DNA from 3 places in the Exiguobacterium sp. s160 genome. Region 2 is predicted to be linked to each of the others. Evidence: predicted binding sites of a transcription regulator. Region 2 holds the regulator's gene; each other region holds the start of a gene.

What was found. The regulator Rex, encoded in region 2, represses fermentation and respiration genes when NADH is low (regulators of the CRP and FNR family bind a similar motif). The targets are predictions, from matches to a motif close to TTGTGAAATATTTCACAA.
Region 1: the regulator Rex is predicted to act here: its motif matches at 4,031-4,048, upstream of cydD (thiol reductant ABC exporter subunit CydD).
Region 3: the regulator Rex is predicted to act here: its motif matches at 1,790-1,807, upstream of pflB (formate C-acetyltransferase).

The regions. Positions count from the first base shown of each region.
Region 1 covers NZ_JACSKK010000002.1:368,546-374,436, forward strand. Annotated here, with positions in the region: gene KNO86_RS07760 (hypothetical protein) at 1-305, shown strand, start outside; gene cydC (thiol reductant ABC exporter subunit CydC) at 567-2,282, opposite strand; gene cydD (thiol reductant ABC exporter subunit CydD) at 2,279-4,003, opposite strand; gene KNO86_RS07775 (Crp/Fnr family transcriptional regulator) at 4,126-4,815, opposite strand; gene KNO86_RS07780 (glycoside hydrolase family 31 protein) at 4,929-5,891, opposite strand, start outside.
Region 2 covers NZ_JACSKK010000009.1:71,898-77,788, forward strand. Annotated here, with positions in the region: gene KNO86_RS13340 (ABC transporter substrate-binding protein) at 1-99, shown strand, start outside; gene KNO86_RS13345 (PspC domain-containing protein) at 184-366, shown strand; gene KNO86_RS13350 (FAD-dependent oxidoreductase) at 403-1,749, opposite strand; gene KNO86_RS13355 (hypothetical protein) at 1,923-2,213, opposite strand; gene tatC (twin-arginine translocase subunit TatC) at 2,676-3,464, opposite strand; gene tatA (twin-arginine translocase TatA/TatE family subunit) at 3,468-3,686, opposite strand; gene KNO86_RS13370 (redox-sensing transcriptional repressor Rex) at 3,686-4,342, opposite strand; gene KNO86_RS13375 (ABC-F family ATP-binding cassette domain-containing protein) at 4,493-5,891, shown strand, end outside.
Region 3 covers NZ_JACSKK010000006.1:67,401-73,291, forward strand. Annotated here, with positions in the region: gene pflB (formate C-acetyltransferase) at 1-1,702, opposite strand, end outside; gene KNO86_RS11680 (hypothetical protein) at 2,064-2,486, shown strand; gene KNO86_RS11685 (DEAD/DEAH box helicase) at 2,540-3,706, shown strand; gene KNO86_RS11690 (hypothetical protein) at 3,703-4,347, shown strand; gene KNO86_RS11695 (hypothetical protein) at 4,370-5,476, opposite strand; gene KNO86_RS11700 (hypothetical protein) at 5,486-5,891, opposite strand, start outside.

The DNA.
Region 1 (5,891 bases), on a different contig from region 2:
CCGTCTCATCTTTCTTGATCGCCGTACTTAGTATCGGTTTTGCCGAACGGATCATCGGAATGACCGTCGCACCACTGATTCGTACGTTTTGGCATCAACGGGGTCGTCTCATGCCACTTTATTTAGACGCTGCTCTTTACGTATTCTTGCTATCGATTCTCGTCTTAGAGTTTTTGATGAACATTCCTGGAATCGACCTCCAGTCACCGTTCATCGCGCTATTTTATGCGTTCGCGCTCTTCTTCACGAGATACTTGTTCAGTCTCATTCGATTCACGGTTCAAAAAGGCGTGGCCTCGAACTGATTCGAGATCCTATCCATACGTGTTCGCACGTATGGATATTTTTTTCGCAATTCTCATTGACAATGAGAATCGTTATCAACTATACTCTAGATGTAGCTTCCTAAAAGCTTGACGTGCACGTTCCCCAAACCAATCACGTCACGTGGATTCCCCTCCACGACACTCTTTTTGAAAGCATTGCTGCGACAACCCCCATTTGTTGCACCCATATTTGCCAAAAACAAGACGAGCAGGCCACCGACGGGGCTGCTCGTCTTTTTGTTATGCGAACACTTCTTGTTCGATTTGTTTCAATTCGTAGAACATACCACGTTTCATCATCAATTCCTCATAAGATCCAACTTCGACGATTCGTCCAGCTTCCATAACGATGATTTGGTCGAAGGTTTCGAGTCCCGTCAAGCGGTGACTGACAAGAATGAGCGTCCCTGCCCCAGCCTGATTCACTAGTTCAGAAAAGACATGCGCTTCCGTTCCTGCATCAAGCGCTGAAGTAGGTTCATCGAGCAACCAGATCAGCCCGTTTTTTAGAAGGGCTCGTGCAATCGCTAACCGTTGACGTTCTCCGCCTGACAAGTTCGCTCCTTTCTCAAGGACCGGCTCATCGAGTGAAAACGATAAACGGACACGTTCAAGCGCCACAAGCATCTCTTCATCGGTAAAGTCGCCAGCCAGTGCCAAGTTCTCCCGTACGGTCCCGTAAAAGAAGTGATTGTCTTGCAAGACGACACTTGCATGTTGCCAGATTGAAGTCTGTTTCATGTCATTCAAGTTGTCTTGATCGAGTCGGATTGTCCCGTCTTCTGTCCGGACAAATGCCAACAACAGTTGGAGCAACGTCGACTTCCCGGAGCCGCTCGGTCCAACGATGACCGTCTTCGAACCGCTCGGGATGTGTAACGACACATCGTCAATCACGTCTCGATACGTATCCGGATAGCGGTAGTGAACATGCTCAAATGAGATGGATGGCGATGTCGTGAACGTCACATCCTGACGCTTCGCTTCGAGCGCCTCAATCATTTCACTCGGCTCCATCACTTCAAACAATCGATCAGCAGCTTGTTTGCTATCTGCAAAGTGTCCCGGAAATACAGCCATCGGTGTCGTGTTCTCAAACGCTGTGAGCGACATCATGATGAGCATCGCCAAGAAGAGCCCGTTCAAATCTCCATCTACGACTTGATAGGCACCGATTGCTAAGACGCCCCATGAAACGAGTAAAGAGGCAGCAACGACGAGTGCGGAGTTGAAAAATTGGTTCGTCGCATCTTTCCGCTCCGCTTCCATGTAGCGTTCGCTACGCGCATAGACGGCTTGCTTCGTACGGTCGAGTTGATGATGTAGTTTTAAATCTCGATATCCGTACATCATCTCGGTCAACTGAATCGATACATCCCCGCGCAATGCACGAATCGTCTCGTCATGACGAGCGCGAATTCGAGCAAATCCGAGTGGGATCAAAAATCCGGTGACGAGCACACCGAGTAAGATCCATAGACTGACCGCGAACGAGAAGAACGTCACAAAGAAGATCGTACTTAAGAACACGAGCACGAGTATAATCGGCGGATAGAATACGCGGAGAAAATAGTTTTGTAGGCTCTCCACATCTCCGACGACACGTGCAAGCAAATCCCCACTCCGATATTTCGCAAAAATCGAGGGGACGAGCGGTTCAAGTTGTCGATAAAAGCGGACACGCAGCTCGCTCAATATCGTAAACGTCGCCCGGTGTGACGCGAGGCGCTCCCGATAACGACTTCCTGCCCGAATGACTCCGAACAGTTTGATGAGAACGACGGGTACCATGAGCGCATACAGTGGCGGAACAAGCCCTGCCCTTGAGACGAGGTATCCGCTTGCTGCAAACAGGGCGACCGCCGCAATCCCGGCTGCATATCCAAAGAAGATGGAGAGAAGGATATCTTTCTTCTCGCGCATCATCCATTTTGTAATCGTCCAAAGCGAGTTCATCGGCTCACCCCTTTCTGAAGCGCAAACAGTTCCGCATACTCTGGGACGGCGAGCAACGCGTCATGCGTCCCTTCTGCGATTCGCTTCCCATCCTCCATAAACCAAATCATATCTGCCTCTTTGATTGTATGCAGACGGTGTGCCACCGTGATCAACGTTGCCTCTTTCGACAACTCAGCGATTGAACGTCTCACAATCTGCTCGGTCTTCAAATCGAGACCGGTCGTCGGCTCATCGAATAAAAGGATTCCTGGTCGTTTAAAGAAGGCCCGGGCGAGCGCGAGACGTTGTCGTTCCCCACCCGATAGACCAAATCCACCTTCTCCAAGTTCCGTCCAAATCCCGTTCGGTAATTGATCAATCACCTCAGACAGTCCTGCCGCATCGACCGCTTCCCGTAACGCGAGCTCATCAGTCTCTTCGCCTAAGGAGATGTTATCGGCAAGTGTCCCGGCGAATAGATAAGGGTTTTGTGAGATATAGGAAATGTTTCCGTACCAGGCAGACTCGTCAAACGACTGAAGTGGTTCACCATCCACGAGGACACGTCCCGATTTCACCTGTAGCAGTCCGGAGATGACATTCAGTACTGTCGTCTTCCCGGAACCGCTCGCACCAACTAAGGCCAGGTGAGTGCCGGACGGAATCCGACCGCTCAACGGTTGAAGCGCAAAGCGTCCGCCTTCATATTCGAAGGTGACGTCTTCGAGTTCAAGGTTTGGTGTTCGTGAACCAAGTGACTTCGTTCCCCATTCGATGCGGTCATCGGGGGCGTCTAATACCTCAAAAATTCGGTCGGCTGCGCCCATACTTCCACGCCCTGTATGGAAGGCACTTCCTAAATCTTTAATCGCCAAATAATACTCTGGCGCCAATACGAGAATCAAAAAGCCAGAGAAGAACGTGAGGTTCTCCCAGACGACCATTTGTAAGGCGACTTCTAACGCGACAACTCCGGTACTGAGCATCGAGATGAACTCGAGCATAAGTCCCGATAAGAACGCCGTCTTTAAAACGACCATCGTCGCATCTCGAAAGTCGAGGCTGCTCTTCTCAATCGCCTTCGCTTCTTGCTCCGTGCGATTGTAAAGCTTGAGCGTCGTCAATCCTTGTAAGACATCTAAAAACTTACCGGAAAATTGATTCATCTTCTCCATCTGTTCTTCTGATTTTTTCTGGGTCGCAATCCCAATGATGATGAAGAACAGTGGAATGAACGGTGCAGTGACCATCATGATGACTCCTGAAATCCAGTGTTGGCTGAAGACGACAACCAAAATGAGGAGCGGGATGATCGATGTTTGGATGACTTGCGGCCAATATTGACTGAAGTAAGCGTCCACCTCGTCGACAGCATCCATGAACACACTGACCTTTTTACCTGATTGTCCTGTCAAAGATGACTCGACCGGACTCGTGGCGTACCGTTCCAACAGTTGAAGGCGTAACGTCTGTTTCGCCTTTACGGATAAACTCGCACCGATGCGTCCTGACACGTATCCAAAAAGCGCTCGTGCCAATAAGGCAACGACGAGCCATAGCAAAGCCGGAAGGATGGCTTCGAATGATTCATCCTTTAAAAAGATTCGGTCGACGATGTCGACGATTAAATACGCTTGCGCCAAAATCGATAGTCCAATCATGACCGCGGATAACACGAGTCCGATGATGTGACCCCTTTCGGCGAAAGCAAGGGCTTGCAGTCGTTTCACTGCATTCATCCTTTCTCTATTTACAATTCCATTGCTTTGTGAGATTCATCACTAATTATACAATATGCCACGTGTTGAAGCGAACGCTCCGCTCGTACGAACATGTAAAAGACGCCCTCATCCGAGTGGCGTCAGTCGATGTCTTGTTCAAAATATTCAGGATGCCCGATCACAAGTTGATGGGCGTCGATGCGAAGTATCTCTTCTTTTCGAAGCTTGGCTAAAATCGTCGAGACCGTCTCCCTAGACGTACCGGACAGACGAGAAAGTTCGATTGCGGTGAATGGGCATCGGACGCGAACACCTTGTTCGTCCGGTTCCCCTAAATCTTCAATCAAGAAATGGAGCGTATTGATGACACGCTCTTTCGCACTCGGCGTGATGATTTCTTGGACACGCCTTTCATGCAAATCAAGAATACGATTCATCTGGCCAATGATATAGAGCAGCATGCTCGACTGCGTGGACACGAACCGCTCAAAGCGATCCGTCGGGATGTAGATGACCTCAATGTCCGTCACCGCTTCAGCCGTATGACGATAGTCTTCCCCTGTGAATAAACCGTTGTATGGGAAAAATTGTTTCGGTTTCACGTAATCGGCGTAATGATGGGTCGCATTCTCATTCATCCGTTCGAGTTTGATATAACCGCTCATCAAGAAATACACACGCTCACGCGGATCCCCTTCCATGAACAACAGTTGTCCTTTCCGATACGTCCGGCAATAGACGTGCGGAATCAACTGTTCAAGTGCTCGACTCGGACATGTCTCAAACAGCGTCAACTGCCGTAAATCGTCAATCGTCCACATGTGTCGCATGTTCATCCCCTCATTTCTATTCTTCTATCTTCAGTATAGTGGGATTTTTATTGAAAGCGCTTTCTAAATCCGACAGTTTTCTGACATGACAAAAGGGGGTCTCCCCCCCTTTTTCAGTCCAACATCAGTTCCAATAGCGCGTCCTGTAAATCACGATCGAGCTCTAACGCATGGAGGTCAAACAGCCATGCCTCGAGACGCGTCTTCGTGGTCGCCATCTGATACAGACGATCTTTTAAGTCATAAGCGATTTCGGCGCGGTCTAAGAACCGATAGAGACGGTCGAGTCGATGTGCGTTTTGTGTCAGATCGACCGGAAGCGTCACGGTCTGCTCCCGTTTCCATTCACCGAGTGGGATGTGTAACGTCTGCGTCTCCGCATCATAGTCCCCTTCTCCGACGACCCCCCGGACAAGAATCGTCAACGTCCGATTCGCCGGGACGAGTGTCAAATCACCTGATGTCTCGATGTGAAGCGTACGCGCTTCCCAATCGAGCGTGAACGTCGTTTCGAGTGACGCCCCCGTCTCATAATCACGGCTTTCCCCGTCATCTTCGTACATCGTGAACGTGTTCGAGGCACCTGGAAAGACGAGTACTTCTAGCTCGCTCGGGTTCCCCGTTTCGTTCGCATGCGGTTCATGCGGCATCATTGGAATGATGGCACCCGCTTTGGCGAAGACCGGTTGCCCTTCGAGTCCACGGAACACACGAATCGACTTGTCGCCTTCATAACGATGACCCGTGAAGAAATCGAACCATTGCCCTTTCGGCAACCACACGTTCGCACCCGCGACATGGAGCTGTCGGTCCATTGGTGTGACAATCGGGGAGACGATGAGTTCACTTCCGAAATAAAACTGATTCGGCACCTGATAAGCCGCTTCATCATCGGGATGTTCGATATACATCGGTAACACGAGTGGCAACGCTTCTGCATGGTTCCGATAGTTCATCGTATACAAGTAAGGAATGAGTTGATGACGCAGGCGTAAGAATCGCTTCATCGACTGTTCGGCTTCGATTCCGAAACGCCAAGGCTCTTTTCCGTTGAACGTGCTGAACGTCGAGTGGAG
Region 2 (5,891 bases):
GGCGAAGTAACAGAGGTCAGTGATGACATCTGGAACACATCGGGTGGCGTCCTTTCTGCCAACCAAGTGCTTGATGAACTCGTCGACATGTTGAAATAATCAGTAGCGCGCCAATTGCATTGGTGCGCTTTTTCATACATACATATGGTAAAATTTACATATCCACTCAAAAGGAGCTTTGCAATGCAACGTACACTTCGTAAGTCCGCGACGGACCGCTCTCTGTCTGGAGTATGCGGTGGGATTGCTGAATACTTTGGTATTTCTTCAATCGGAGTTCGACTCATCTTTTTGATCCTCCCTGGGAGTTTCCTTCTTTACATGATTTTGACGAATTTCATGAAAGATGCGCCACGCTATCTATAAGAAAACGCGAAAGCTGTTAAGCTTCCGCGTTTTTTGTTAGGCATTTACTTTATCTTTCATCGCTTCAAGCGCTCCGCTGTTCAAGAAGTGCCATGGTTTGTTGTAGTGCGGTTGGAAGAAGAAGTCGACGTATGCGAGTTCTTCTACCGTCATCTCGTTTTGGATAGCAAGGGAGAGCGTGTTGACCGCTTGTGTCAAATCCGCTTTTGATAACACTTGTCCACCGACAATCCGATGCGATCCAGTCTCATAAACGAGTTTAAATTCGACTTTCTCGGCGGTCGGCATGAACTCAGGACGATACGCATCCTCAATGACGACACTTTCTACGTCGAGTCCGAATAGAGCTGCCGCTTCTTCTGTCAAACCAGACGACGCAATGTTCCAGTCATAGAGTCGAAGTCCTGACGTTCCTTGCGTCCCTTGATAGCGGACACGTGGTTGCATCATGTTTTCCGCGACAAGTGTCCCCATACGGACAGCGTTCGTTGCAAGCGGGATGTAGGCATGTGTGCGTGCCGGATTGTAGTAGACGGCACAGCTGTCCCCTGCCGCAAAGATGTCTGGGTTGCTCGTGCGCATGTATTCGTCGACGATAATTGCACCATTTCCGAGCATATCGACCTGCCCTTCGAGGAGTCCTGTGTTCGGACGGAATCCGACGCACAAGATGACGAGGTCCGCCTCGAATTCGCCTTTGTCTGTCACGACATGTGTGACGTTTCCTTCTGTACCACGGAATGCTTCGACCGTCTGACCGAGTTCGAGGTCGATCCCGCGACTTGTCATGTCTGCTTCTAATGGATCCGTGAACGACTTATCGAGATATTTGTTCAAGATGCGGTCGGCACTATCGATGAACGTAACATGTTTACCGTATGCTTCGAACGCCTCGACGAGTTCGACTCCGATATAACCCGCCCCGATGACGGCAATCTTCGTCGCATCTGTCGCACGCTCGATGATGCGTTGTGCGTGTGCATAGTTTTTACAGAGCTCGATTCCGTTCATCTCGATCCCCGGAAGCGTTGGGACGATTGGCCATGAACCCGTCGTAACGATCAAGCGGTCGTACGTGTCATGCACGTCTTCCCCCGTCTCGAGATTTTTGGCGTGGACCGTCTTCGCTTCGGCGTCAATCGACAAGACATCATGTTTCATGCGCATGGTTGCTCCGAGCTCTTCAAGCTCACGTGGAGAGGAGTAGAATAATTCTTCTGCACGTTGGACGACCCCACCGACGTGGAGCGCAATCCCACACGAGAGGAAGCTGACGTTGTCGTTACGCTCGTAAACGGTGATGTCGAGATTGTCGTGCTTGGCGAGTAATCCTTTGACTGCTGCTGTTCCTGCGTGTGTACATCCGATGACTGCGATTTTCATATGAGTCGTCTCTCCTTTTATGTTAGACAGTACGTTTCATTTTTATATTGTGATAAATATCACATTTATTCCTTGACCTTAGTGTACTATTTCACAATGTAAGGTTCAATGACTATGCTCACTATTTCACGTAAAAGTGTCTAAATTTTGAACAGGAAAAAATCCGCACATTCTCATGACCGGACTCGTCGCTTTTTCAATAGATGATAGCTTATTACAAATAGATGTACGATCAAACTGAAGACGTTCATAGCGAGCCCGACGACCGCCCACCACAATGCTCCCCAGCCGTACCCAAACGTCAGACTACCAATTAGTAGCATATAGCCACTTACGGCCAATCCTGTATTTAAGATGAATGGAAAAGGCCTTTGTTTCTTCGTTCGGATTATTTGATACGTTGAAATGATGACTCCCAGTGTGAGTCCAAACAGCAGTATGAGCAAAATGATGATGTCATTCATCCTTATTTACCTCCATAACTTGATTGGAAAGACGCTTTCAAAACTGTCCCTAACGTCTTATTTTCAGCTTCTGATAAATGACAATGCCAACGTGAAGAATCATACCAAGTAGGTACAAGATCAGCCCTAGTGCAAGCCAACCGAGTGCATCCCAACCACGTACAATTTTCATTCCGACAAGAAATAAGATATAGCCAGTTACGAGTAGCAACGACGAGACGATGGATTGACGTCGTAATCGAGATTTTATAGAGAAAAATAAGAAAAACAGTAGGATGGTTGTCATAGCGCCTAGCAATACAAGGACTTCTCCATTGTACTCTCGAATCATCGTGTCTCCCTCTTCACTGTGCGACTCATTTTATTGTAACACATAAAATGGAAAATTATCTCAATTACTCATATCGCATGACATCAGCTTGAAACGACAAAAAAAGCATCGTCCCATTTACGGAACGATGCTTATTTCTCATTCATCTGTTTCATTAAATCCATCTGTTCTTGCACCATCGCTTCTTTCTCCCGGCGCAACACCCCTTTGTAGGCGACGCGTGAAATCGATAAACTGATTTCATATAGGAAGAAGAGTGGCAATGACACCATAAGGTGCGACGTCAAATCCGGTGGTGTGATGAATGCCGCGACTACGAATAGCGCGAAGTACGCATACTTACGAATCTTCGATAAGAAGTATGGTGTCACGACACCAATTCGGGTCAAGAACATCGTCACGACTGGCAATTGGAACAATAGACCGAACGGAATCGTCAGTTGCAACAAGAACGTGAAGTAATTGTTCGCCCCGATGATTTGTTCGAGTCCGAGGTCTTGCCCGAGGTCCGTCGAGATATCGAGGACGAGCGGGAATAACCAGTAGTAGGCGAACGCAAGGCCGAGCAAGAACAATCCGAAGATGATTGGGATATAAGCAAGGGTACCTTTTCGTTCATTCGGATGCAGACCGGGTGCGACAAACGCCCACACTTGATACAGTAGGAATGGGCTCGCCGCAATCAGGCCGATGATGAGCGCCAAGTTCAAGTAAATCATGAGCGGGTCCGCGACCCCAAAGGCGTTCAGTTCGAGCCCGCGTTCGACGAGATCTTCTTGCAAGTACGCGAGTACATATTTGACACTCGGCAAAGCCATCAAAAAGAAGGCAAAGACGACAAATGCAGATAGCATCAGTCGTCTCCGCAGCTCTGTCAAGTGATCGGTGAGTTCCCGCTCTTGATCAGGTTGATGATTCATGGCTTACTGCTCTTTCTTTTCGATAGCTTTCTTGTCGTTCTCGTCGTGCTCGTTCATCATGCCGTTCGTTGCATTTTTGAACTCACGAAGCGTTTGTCCGGCCGCGCGACCAAACTCCGGTAATTTCTTCGGTCCGAAGATGATGAGCGCGATGATGGCGATGATGAATAGACTCGCCCCACCCGGAATCCCGACGACGAGTGATGATGCTAGTAATTCCATTATTGATGGACCCCCTCAGCGGTTGGATAGTGTTGCATAAAGTAAATGAGTGACTGCAGCTCAATCGACAAATCGATGTGATGGACGCGAACCGTGTCCGGTACGGTGAGTCGTGCCGGTGTGAAGTTCAAGATGCCCTTGATGCCGAAACGGACCAAGTCGTCTGCGACGGACTGCGCATAGGCAGAAGGTACCGTCAAAATGGCGACGTCAATCTTGTTTTGCTTCATAATCTGTTCCATCTCATCGACGTGATGAATTGGGACGCCTGACATCGTCGTGCCGACTTTTGTCTCGTCTGCGTCGAACCCGACGACGATATGTGTGTTATTGTTTTTAAGGAAGTTATAGTTGACGAATGCCGTCCCAAGGTGACCGACCCCGACCAAGGCGACATTCGTAATCTCGTCCTGATTCAGTGTCTTTCGGAAAAAGTCTAACAGATACTGCACGTTATAGCCATATCCCTTTTTACCGAGCGCACCGAAGTACGAGAAATCACGGCGAATCGTAGCCGAATCGACCTTGACCGCCTCACTCAGTTCTGCTGAAGAGACACGTTGTTTACCTGACGCGTGCAGGCTTTGAATAAATCGATAGTATAGTGGCAACCGTTTGGCTGTCGCTTGTGGAATCTTTGGTTCGTTTTGACTCAACGGAAAGAGCCTCCTTTTTACGACACGTTACAAACGAATCTGAATTTCATACACCTTGATTGTAAACGAATTCACATGACCACTCAACGAATATACCTAAAATCGCTGAAAAATACAGTATACTAAATAGAGAGAAAGGGGTTTTTTCACTTGATCCTACTGCAAGTCAATAACTTATCCAAATCCTTCGGCGTCGAGCCGATTTTAGAAAACGTCAAACTCGAAATCCAAGAAGGCGAACGCGTCGCCCTCGTCGGCCGAAACGGGGCTGGGAAGTCAACGCTTTTGAAAGTCATCGCCGGGGAATACAACTATGACTCCGGGGACATCATGAAGCCAAAAGACGTCACCATCGGCTATCTCGCCCAAGACTCAGGGCTCGAATCCGACGAGACGATCTGGAACGAGATGCTCACCGTTTTCACGGACTTGATTGAGCAAGAGAAGACGCTCCGTCGCATGGAAGCTGACATGGGCTCCAAACGAATCCTAAATGACGCTGCGGCTTACGAACGTCTCCTCTCCTCTTACGATGAAGAGCAGCACACGTTTAAAGAGCGCGGCGGTTACCAGTATGAAGCGACGATCCGCTCGGTCCTTCACGGGATGCGCTTCTATCCGGACGACTTCGAGCGTCGGATCGACACGCTCTCTGGTGGACAACGGACGCGTCTCGCCTTGGCGAAGATGCTCCTTCAAAGTCCTGACCTGCTCATCTTGGACGAGCCGACGAACCATTTGGACATCGAGACGCTCGCCTGGCTTGAGAAGTACTTGAGCGGCTATAAAGGTGCCGTCCTCATCGTCTCCCACGACCGCTACTTCCTCGACCGCGTCGTCTCGGTCGTCTATGAGTTATCGCGTCATCGGAGCCGCCGCTTCGTCGGGAACTACACGAAGTATCTCGAACAGAAGGCCGCTCTCTACGAACAAGAGAAGAAGCAGTTTGAGTCGCAGCAAGAAGAGATTGCCAAAATGCAGGACTTCATTCAGCGAAACATCGCCCGAGCGACGACGACGAAACGGGCGCAAAGCGTACGGAAGCGTCTGGAGAAAGTCGACCGTCTCGATGCTCCGGACGGTGACGAACGCAGTGCTGTCCTCTCGTTCTCCATCAAACGACAGAGCGGGAACGATGTATTGAGCGCGAGTGACCTCGCCATCGGGTATGAAGAACCGATTGCCCAAAATCTCCGTTTCCAGCTACAGCGCGGGGAATCCGTCGCTCTCGTCGGTCCGAACGGGGTCGGGAAGTCGACCCTCCTCAAAGTGTTGACGAAACAACAAGCCGCTCTTACCGGTGATATCCGCTACGGGACCGGCGTCGAGATTGGCTACTACGATCAGGAGCAGCAGAACTTGTCGGACGCGAACCGTGTCATCGACGAGATTTGGAACGACTGGCCACTTATGCGCGAGCAAGAAGTGCGGAGTCTTCTCGGACAGTTCCTCTTCAGCGGCGATGACGTCATGAAGCGTGTCCATGAATTATCAGGTGGCGAACGCGCACGACTCACGTTGGCCAAGCTGAAGCTCGAGCAACCGAACC
Region 3 (5,891 bases), on a different contig from region 2:
TCGCGTCGACACGGTCGTCATTGTTACCGAATTTCGGGAAGTCGCCTTCCGTTTCGAAGTCGACGATGATTCCTTCTTCGTTACGAACGGGTTTGACGTTCGCATATTTGATTGCTGAAAGACTATCTGCCGTTACGGAGAGACCCGCGATCCCACAAGCCATCGTCCGTAAGATTTCTGGATCGTGAAGCGCCATTTCGATGCGTTCGTACGCATATTTGTCATGCATGAAGTGAATAACGTTGAGCGTATTGACGTATAGCTCTGCCAACCAATCGAGCGTACGGTCAAAGTCGGCATATACTTTTTCGTACGTGAGCACATCTTCTGTATTCATTTCCCAAGCTGGAGCAATTTGAGCGCCGCTCTTCTCATCACGTCCGCCGTTCATGCTATAAAGAAGGGCTTTCGCCATGTTGGCACGCGCACCGAAGAACTGCATTTGTTTCCCGATCTTCATCGGTGACACACAACATGCGATGCCGTAGTCATCACCGAATTGTGGCATCATCAAGTCATCATTCTCATACTGAATCGCCGATGTTTCAATCGACATTTTCGCACAGTATTGTTTGAATCCTTCTGGAAGTTTCGTCGACCAAAGGACCGTCAAGTTTGGTTCTGGAGCAGGACCGAGGTTTGTGAGTGAATGTAAGAATCGGAACGAGCTCTTCGTGACGTTCGAGCGACCATCTTCACTCATCCCACCGATTGACTCCGTTACCCAAGTCGGGTCACCTGAGAATAATTCGTTATAGTCAGGTGTCCGTAAGAACTTAACGATTCGAAGCTTCATGATGAAGTGATCGACGATTTCCTGAACGTCTGACTCTGTTAAACGACCAGCTTCAAGGTCGCGTTCAGCGTACACATCAAGGAATGTCGAGACGCGACCGAGTGACATCGCGGCACCGTTTTGTTCTTTAATCGCAGCAAGGTATGCCAAGTACACCCATTGATACGCTTCTTGCGTGTTTTCCGCAGGGCGACCGAGATCAAATCCATAAGCGGCTCCGAGTTGTTTGAGTTCTTGGAGGGCACGAAGTTGTTCCGATATTTCCTCCCGGTCACGGATGTCTGATTCAGATAAGAATCCACCTCGTTTCGCCAAGTCTTTTTTGCGTTCTGCCATCAAGAAATCAATTCCGTAGAGCGCGACGCGGCGATAGTCACCGATGATGCGTCCACGACCGTACGCATCCGGAAGACCTGTGATGATTCCTGATTTACGAGCGGCCCGCATTTCAGGCGTATAGGCATCGAAGACACCTTGGTTATGTGTTTTACGGATCTCTGAATAAATTTTTGTGATTTCTTCATCTGGTTCGAAACCATATGATTCGAGTGCGGCATCCACCATGCGAATCCCGCCATTTGGGTGAATCGAACGTTTGAACGGCTCATCCGTCTGAACGCCAACGACTTTCTCTAACTCTTTGTTTAAGTAACCTGGTCCATGCGACACGATTGTCGATGGTGTGTGTTGATCAACGTCCCAAACGCCTCCGCGTTCACGCTCTTCTTTTGTCAGTTCCATCACACGATTCCAAAGAACGTTTGTCGCTTCTGTCGGACCTGCTAAGAACGTATCGTTCCCTGTGTATTCATGACGGTTCAAACGGATAAACTCACTGACATTGACTTCATTCGTCCACTGACCAGGGATAAAACCTGACCATGCGGATTTGATTTCGGTTGCCATGTTGATTCACTCCTCATTCTCGAAAGTAATTGCGTGTTATCTATACTGTGAGTGTACGTGAAAACGTGAACAATATGTTTTACAGTCTTGTGAAACTTGTAACAATCTTATGAACGTGATGAAATAGCCGTTTTTGAAAGCGTTTTACAAACTGTTATATTCGATTAATTATATAGTTTGAAACAGCTGAATCCTATTTCATTAAGGTTGAACTATGATCTGTACTAATTTGATTGTTCTGTGACGAACTATACAGTTTTGTGGGTGATAAATCTCACATCACTCGGTTAGAACTTGAATTTTTGTGTCGTATCAGACACAATGAAGGCAGAACATTGTATAAGAGGAAGGGGTTCTACTCATGACGTACGAACCATTAACACCAAGCCACGCCTTTCAAGTCGGCGATCGCATCTCGTTGAAGGTCGACGAAGCCGGTGAAAAGCGTGATGGATTTATCACAGAATTTGAAGATGGAGGGTTTTGGATTCGCTTTGACGATGACATCGAGAACGAAGATTTTATCGATTATCGCGACCAATTACTCGCCGGACTTTTGTCGCGTCCAATCCATGTCATCACGACACATCCGGAACTGAAACCGTTCGAGAAAATGACGTCCGAGTTACAGTATCGCGTTTATCAAGGATTCACGATTGAGAAAGTTGAATTGACAGCAGAAGGCGCGGATGCCCACATCCAACTCATCGAAGACGGTCAAACGTATACACAGACGTTACGTTCTTCAATGGAAGATGGCCAGGAGCATGTTCGCTATATTTGACGAGGGAGCGCTTTCGCTTCCTTTGTTTTTGCCTAAAGATAAGGAGACCTATTATGAATTTTACAAAACCTTTTATTAACGAGACGTGGGAACGGATGGGCTTTAACGAGCCGATGCCGGTCCAAAAAGAAGCGTTTCCCCTACTATTAGATGGAAAAGACGTGACAATCGAGGCACCGACCGGAACGGGTAAAACACTCGCTTACCTGCTCCCAGCGATTGAAAAAATCGATCCATCGAACGACCGAATCCAAGTTGTCGTCGTCGCTCCAACTCGTGAACTTGTCATGCAGATCCAACAGGTCGCACAACGTTTCACCGAAAAAGGCGATGTCCGCATCGGCTCGTTTATCGGCGGTGTCGAATTGAAACGTCAAATCGATCGGATTAAGAAAAAGCCTCATTTGATTGTCGGGACACCGGGACGTCTCGTCGAATTGATTGATAAGAAAAAGCTGAAGCTCCATGAGACACATACCGTCATTCTCGATGAAGCCGACCAAATCATCGATAGCGGTTTGACAGAGGCGGCTGAGCGCATCATCAAGCATACTGCACATGAGCGTCAACTTGCACTCGTCTCGGCAACACTCACTGATTCACTCAAAGAGTGGTCGGCACCGTTCATGAACGAGCCGGCACATATCAAAATCGAACGTGCTGTCAGCGATCAAGTGACATACGGTTACTTGTTGACGACGCGTCGCTACAAACCAGAACTGTTACGCCGTCTTTCACACGTCGATGGCGTGAAAGCACTTGCGTTCATCAATAACCGCTCGTTCTTGCCACCACTTCGTGGGGAGCTTGAAAAGTTGAAAGTGGACTACCGCATGCTCGACAGCTTGAAAGGAAAGCGCGAACGCGTCGAGACACTCCGTGAATTCCGTAAAGGCGAATACCCGCTCCTCATCACGACAGGTCTCGCGGCACGCGGGCTCGATATCGAAGATGTGACGCACGTCGTCCATTTCGACTTACCGGAATCCATCGATGACTTCATCCACCGTTCAGGCCGTACGGCTCGCGGTAACGCAGGCGGGACCGTTCTTTCTCTCGTGACGACGGACGATTTACCACACTTGAAATCATTCGCGCGTCAACTCGGTGTCGAATTGAAAGAACTCGAGATTTATCGTGGCGATGTGATCGAGAAACGAATTGAGGAGAAGCCTCCTGTCGTCAAACGCCCTGCGAACAAGCGAGGACCGCGCCGATGAAAAAAGACCGGAAAGTAATTCCCTTCCCTTTGCTCGTCGAAGAGTCCGAATTGCTTGCCGAACTGAAAAAGTTATATGAGCAAGCCGCTCTTGCGCGAAGCACACAATGGACGAACTATATTCAAGAAATCGCATCAGAAGGGACATGGCATTTAAAAGATGCCGAGCTCTTCCGTGACCTCTTCATTGATTGGGCCGTCTTCTTTGAAACGGACGAAGATGGCATGACGCCCCACGGTCGCTATTTGGCTGATCATAAGGGCGACATGTCACCTGCTCTTTATCACGCACTCCGTGGACTAGCCGTCCCGCGCTGCAGCATCTTTGAAGTGACGGAAAACGGTCAGTTAAAAGACTGGGAGTCAAAAGAGACGTACGCTGTTCAGTTACCGGAAGAACGCGAGACCGGCGACCTCGTCCTCGGAAAGTTACTCGACATCCGAGGCAGCTGGCGCTTCGGTTCGGCGTTCCTCGCCTTACCTGCGAAAATGTCTGGAAACGTGGCCGACCTATATATCGACTTTACGGATGAAGTCGGTCCCGGTGCCTTTTTGGAGCAATTTCCGGAGTTCTGCGCGGAACTGATTGACTTGTTGCTTGATTTAGAAGAAGGCGTCATCATACCGAAACCATCAAAATAAGCAAAGGGCCGCGGCCCTTTGCTTATTTTTGTCTAACGTATACGTCAACCTGATCAAGCATCGCTTGCGCTTCCTCGTTTTCAGGTGTAACCGCTGCACTTGAGATTTGTTTTCCATCCTCGTATACATCGATGATGACACCATCTTTCGCTTGGCGCGTTTGGTACAGGCGACCATTTGCATAGAAGGCGTGATCCACTGAGTCGAGAACTTTCCGAGTCATCTGCTTCCCGGTACTTAAATCAATGACAGTTTCTTCGCCATCCGCATTTAGTGTGAACAATGTATTTTCGAACACTGAATAGTCCCAAAAGTCTTGGTCTCCTGCCAACTGGACAACTTGTCCTGTTTCCGTATCGTAAGCGAATTGCCCCGGCATCGTAATTCCACTATAGTACGTCTCTTCCCCTTCTCTAATTGTCTCATAGGCACTGACGCCGACTGGGACATAGCGTGTTTCGAACTTGGACGGAGATCCATTTGTCTCATAAAAACGACTTGTTCCACTTACGTGCGTGATAAATCCATTTTCCATCTTTATTTCTTTGACAGTGACGTCATCCATCGTTTGATTGAATGTTGCAAGCATTGTCGTTTCATTTCCATCAAAGCCTTCCTGATAAATCAAATTGAGTTGACCATCGGACATGAACAAACCGGCCCATACACCTATCAAGATCTCATAAATTTGACGATCCTTGGCATCGAACGTATAAGTCGTGATCTCTTTTCCATCTAACTGATTAAAGATTATGAGCTCTTCATTTCTATTTTGGCCAATTCCTATGAATCCATTTTTCATTTGAATTGATTGCGCAAACGTCAATCCGTTCATTTTTCGGTGCATCAAGCGTTCGTTCTCATTCAAACTTTCTCGATAACGAATTCCTTCAGCGATATAATTTAAATCCGAAGTGACACGACTCTCATCAGAAGTGACTTCAAACCTTTGAGCGACATCGTCATCTGTGTTATAACCAAATTCAACGACCTTGTCTTTCCAAACAGATGGATTCGAACTGATGTTTAACGCCCATTCCGCTTTCGGCTCCATCGCATCGACGGCAAACGTCCCAAGCCCAATCACGATCACCGCACCGAGCGCGGCCACATTCCACATTCGCTTCATTTTATCACCTCACACATTTAATTTCGTCTGTAAAAATCTTCGACTAAGCCAAATCGTCACACTTGCCCAGACGACCAATACCACACCGACGTAAATGATTGTCTCATTATAAATCAGTCGATTCGACAGGAACGCGTAGCCTAAAATCGGAATGTTCAAGATGACAACTAGAATCGATAAGCTAAGTACCGGTGACCACATCGTCCGTTGCCAAAAACTCCGTTCAATCAACACAAATGTGAAAACGAATAGGACGACGATGACAATAAATAATTGGTGGATGACAAAGTTGATAGCTGAAGTAGGATACATCATGCCCAATATTCCGTTGAAAGATAGAGCTCGTTCAAATGATCCATTCATCGGTATCATCTTTTCATCAAACCAACTCGTGAACGTTATGTATTGTAACTTA